Regions from separate parts of the Comamonas antarctica genome, predicted to be linked through region 2. Evidence: riboswitches for the same ligand, from Rfam matches in the RefSeq annotation. Region 2 holds a riboswitch; the other holds the start of a gene.
What was found. A riboswitch is a leader RNA that binds a small molecule or an ion and turns the genes downstream of it on or off. The one in region 2 is predicted to bind manganese.
Positions count from the first base shown of each region.

Region 1: linked by a shared signal. The riboswitch ahead of mntP (manganese efflux pump MntP) and the one ahead of HUK68_RS00110 (TMEM165/GDT1 family protein) in region 2 are both predicted to bind manganese.

Region 1 is NZ_CP054840.1:1,343,118-1,345,309, reverse strand. Features, by position in the region: gene HUK68_RS06360 (sensor domain-containing phosphodiesterase) at 1-653, shown strand, start outside; gene mntP (manganese efflux pump MntP) at 650-1,231, opposite strand; yybP-ykoY riboswitch at 1,252-1,415, opposite strand; tRNA gene HUK68_RS06350 (tRNA-Ser) at 1,589-1,681, opposite strand; gene HUK68_RS06345 (aspartate kinase) at 1,734-2,192, opposite strand, start outside.
Region 2 is NZ_CP054840.1:18,942-21,133, reverse strand. Features, by position in the region: gene metX (homoserine O-succinyltransferase MetX) at 1-380, opposite strand, end outside; gene HUK68_RS00110 (TMEM165/GDT1 family protein) at 495-1,073, opposite strand; yybP-ykoY riboswitch at 1,091-1,271, opposite strand; gene rbp (RNA-binding regulator) at 1,515-1,889, shown strand; gene HUK68_RS00100 (hypothetical protein) at 1,906-2,076, opposite strand; gene rbp (RNA-binding regulator) at 2,142-2,192, shown strand, end outside.

The DNA.
Region 1 (2,192 bases), 1.3 Mb from region 2:
AGTTTGGCGAGGTATCGCCGGCCGAGTTCATCGACTTGATGGAGCGGACCACGCTGATCCACGACTTCACCGAGTGGGTCTTGCACAAGGCGCTGGAGCAGCTGTCGATCTGGCGCGCGCGGGGCCTGGACCTGACGATTGCAGTGAACGTGTCGTCGCGCAATCTCGAGCATCCGATGTTCCTGCACATGCTGCGCAATGCCTGCGCGCTGCATGGCGTCCATCCCAAGAGCCTGCGCCTCGAATGCACGGAAAACGCGGTGATGACAGGTACGCGGACCGCGACCACGCTGGCGGCCGTACGCGCGATGGATATCTGCATTTCGCTGGACGACTTCGGCGTGGGCTACAGCAACCTGTCATGCCTGCATTCCCTGCCCGTCGAGATCCTGAAGCTGGACCAGTCGCTGATCAAACCGATAGCCAACGATGAACGCGCATTCACGCTCATCCAATCGTTGATCAGCATGGGCCATGCACTCGGCTACCAAATGCTCGCCGAAGGCGTCGAGACGGCAGAAGTGCTGGACCTGCTGAAGCACCATGGCTGCGACGCCGCCCAGGGCTACTACATCTCCCGCCCGCTCGAGGCCGACGCCATCCCGGAGTTTCTAAAGGCCTCGCGCGGCCCGCATGTCGACGGGATGCCTTAGCCAGGAACCCAGATCGCGCTGAGATGCTCATAGAGGATCACCGCGCCGATGCCCATCAGCAGCACGCCTCCCAGCGCTTCGGCCCAGCGGCCGGCAATGTGGCCCAGCAGCCGTCCGACCATCACGCCCAGCGTGACCATCAGGAAGGTAGCCAAGCCGATCGTGATGGCCACCGTTGCAATGCTCACATCCAGGAAGGCCAGCCCCACGCCCACCGCCATCGCATCGATGCTGGTGGCAAAGCCCGTGGCCACCAGCAGCCAGAAGCCATGCCTTGCAGGCTTGCTCATTTCCTCTTCATCAGAAGCCTTGAGGGCACCCAGCAGCATCCTGCCGCCCAGCACCATCAGCAGCGTGAAGGCGATCCAGTGGTCCCAGGCCTTGACGTAATCGGAGGCCGCATAGCCCAGCGCCCAGCCCACGATCGGCGTGAGCGCCTCGATGACGCCAAAGATCGCGCCGGTTCTCAGCGCTTCGGACCAACGGGGTTTGATCAGTGCAGAGCCTTTGCCGACCGCGGCCGCAAAGGCATCGGTGGACATGGCAAAGGCAAGAAGCAGGATGGAAGCAGCATTCATCGCAGATGTTCGTTCTACCGGCCGGGCAAAGGCACACCAGCATTCCACCACTGCCCGACCAGCGTTGCGGTGAAATGCCGATGGTCTCGCCAACCGTCAGACGGCTGCCGGCGCCACAGCATGCGAAATGCCGAGTATGTTGACGCGGGCGCTTCCGGGGCGGAAGCAGGCTACTCCCCAAGGGAAGCCCAGAGTGTAACGGCGCACAAGGCGCAGGTCATCCATGCCCCCAGGCGGTGGCAGCTTATGGGGAATGACTCGCATCTGCATCGAACCGGCGGCAATGGCAGGCACCTCGCGAGCAGCTGTGACAAAGGAAAAAGCCTCAAGCGATTGCTCGCTTGAGGCTTTAGGTCCTGGCGGAAACGGAGGGATTCGAACCCTCGATGAGGCTCTACACCCCATACTCCCTTAGCAGGGGAGCACCTTCGGCCACTCGGTCACGTTTCCAATACAGCGATTGTAACCCGAGTTTTTTACGACTTCGGGCAAAACCGAAAAATTACTCCGATTTGTCCAAACCGAAGGCGGTGTGCAGGGCGCGCACGGCCAGCTCGAGGTACTTCTCGTCGATCACGACCGAGGTCTTGATTTCCGAGGTCGAGATCATCTGGATGTTGATGCCCTCTTCGCTCAGCGTGCGGAACATGGTGCTGGCCACGCCGGCGTGGCTGCGCATGCCGATGCCGACGATGCTGACCTTGCAGATGCTCGGGTCGCCCACGGCTTCCTTGGCGCCCAGCTCGGGCACGACCTTGCTTTGCAGCAGGTCCATCGCGCGCTGGTAGTCGCCCTGGCTCACGGTGAAGCTGAAGTCGGCCAGGCCGTCCTTGCTGATGTTCTGCAGGATCACATCGACTTCGATGTTGGCTTCGGCCACGGGACCCAGGATGCGGTAGGCGATGCCCGGGGTGTCGGGCACGCCGAGCACGGAGATCTTGGCTTCGCCGCGGTTGAAAGC
Region 2 (2,192 bases):
ACCCAGTCCTCCACCGTGACCACGGGGAAATCCGCGCCATAGACGCGGCCCGTGTCCGGGTTCTGGTGCATCGGACCGGTCGAGCCGAAGCACGAACCCAGGTTGTTGATGCCGATCACGAAGAAGCGGTTGGTGTCGACCGCCTTGCCCGGGCCGATCATGTTGTCCCACCAGCCCTCGCTTTTCGGCTGGTCGGCATAGACGCCGGCGACATGGTGCGAGGCGTTGAGGGCATGGCACACCAGCACGGCATTCGAGCCGTCGGCGTTGAGCTCGCCATAGGTTTCGTAGGCGAGGTCGTAGTGGTGGATCGAGGCGCCGCCCTGCAGCGGCAGCGGCTCCTCGAAATGCATGGACAAAGGGGTGGCGATGAAGGACATGAAAAAACCCGGCATCGCTAAAAACGAGGCCGGGTCGAGATGTCGTCGGACGGGTCTTTAGCTGGATTTATAAAGCGCCCGCAAGCATTGGCAAATCGGCGCGTGAAGCCGCCATTATGCCAAAACGTCGACGCCCGGCGCCCACAGCGCCAGCACGCCCAGCACCAGGAAGATGCCGGCCGACACCAGATGCACGATGCGCAGCGGCACCAGCCGCGTGATGCGCTCGCCGAGCCAGACCACGGGCGCATTGGCCAGCATCATGCCCAGCGTCGTGCCGGCCACGACCCAGAAATAGGCGTTGTACTTGGCCGCCAGCACGACAGTGGCGATCTGCGTCTTGTCGCCCATCTCGGCTAGGAAGAAGGCAATCAGCGTGGTGCCGAAAACGCCCCAGCGCGAGGCTGTGGCGGTCTCGCCTTCGTCAAGCTTGTCGGGAATCAGCATCCAGACTGCCATGGCAATGAAGCACGCGCCGAGCACCCAGCGCAGCACCTGCGGGCCGATGAACGTTGTGACCCAGGCGCCGACGGCGCCGGCCAGCGCATGGTTGGCGAGGGTGGCGGCAAGAATGCCCAGCACGATTGGCCAGGGCTTGCGGAAACGCGCGGCAAGGACCAGCGCCAGCAACTGCGTCTTGTCGCCCATTTCGGCAATGGCGACGATGGCGGTGGAAAGGAGAAAGGCTTCCATGGGGTACTTGTAATAACAGGCCGGACACAGATGCGAAAGCATTGGCTGCGCCCCGACTCCGGCCATGTGGATCGGCACCCAGCCAATGGTCTCGCCCAGCGCGAACCGCATGCACCATAGGTTGTGAGAACCCAAGTTTGTTGATGCATGCCTCCGGTGCGTTGCGCACCGGACGGGCTACTCCCCAAAGACAAGCCGCGATTCTAGGGGCTTTGTAAGACAAACGCCCGCTCGCGGGTAAATACCAGTCTCAAAAGTGTTGTAGCAGTAGCGAAATTTGATTCCTTAGGAATTTGTGTGGGTATATATGGCCCATAATGTCCAAGCCTTTCCGCAAAGCAATGAGTAGTAGGCAGGTGCGTTTCGGTCTCTAAAGTTGTCACTGGTAGTTGACTCCATAGGGCTCCATCGCGTTTTCAAGTGTTTTTTCAGGAGTCCTCCATGGGCAACAAACTTTACGTCGGCAACCTGCCGTACTCTTTCCGCGACGGCGACCTCGAGCAAGCTTTCAGCGAATTCGGCAACGTCAACAGCGCCAAGGTCATGATGGAACGTGACACCGGCCGTTCGAAGGGCTTCGGCTTCGTCGAAATGGGCAGCGATGCTGAAGCACAAGCTGCAATCCAAGGCCTGCACGGCCAAAACCAAGGCGGCCGTGACCTCGTGGTCAACGAAGCCCGTCCGATGGAACCCCGCCCTCCCCGTAGCGGTGGCGGCTTCGGCGGCGGCGGCGGTTACGGCGGTAGCAACGGTGGCGGCTTCGGCGGCGGCCGTGGCAACGGCGGCGGCTTCGGCGGCGGCCGCGGCGGCTACTAAGCATTGACTAGGGTTTTCAATAACCCATTGTCGGAAAAAGGGCCATTGGCCCTTTTTTTTCGTCTTTTTCATGCAAATGCGCCTTTGGCCGGCTTTTTTTTTGCAATTCTTTTCCCTCATAATTTGATATCGGTGTACCCGATATGAGTGCAGGTGATTTGCAATGCGTGCGCAGGTTTTCTTCCATGGACCGCTGGCAACAATGTGAGCACCACAGCAATTGTGTTACTTGAGGAGTTTGAGGAGTCTCTAATGGGCAACAAGCTGTATGTTGGCAATCTCCCCTATGGAGTGCGCGACAAC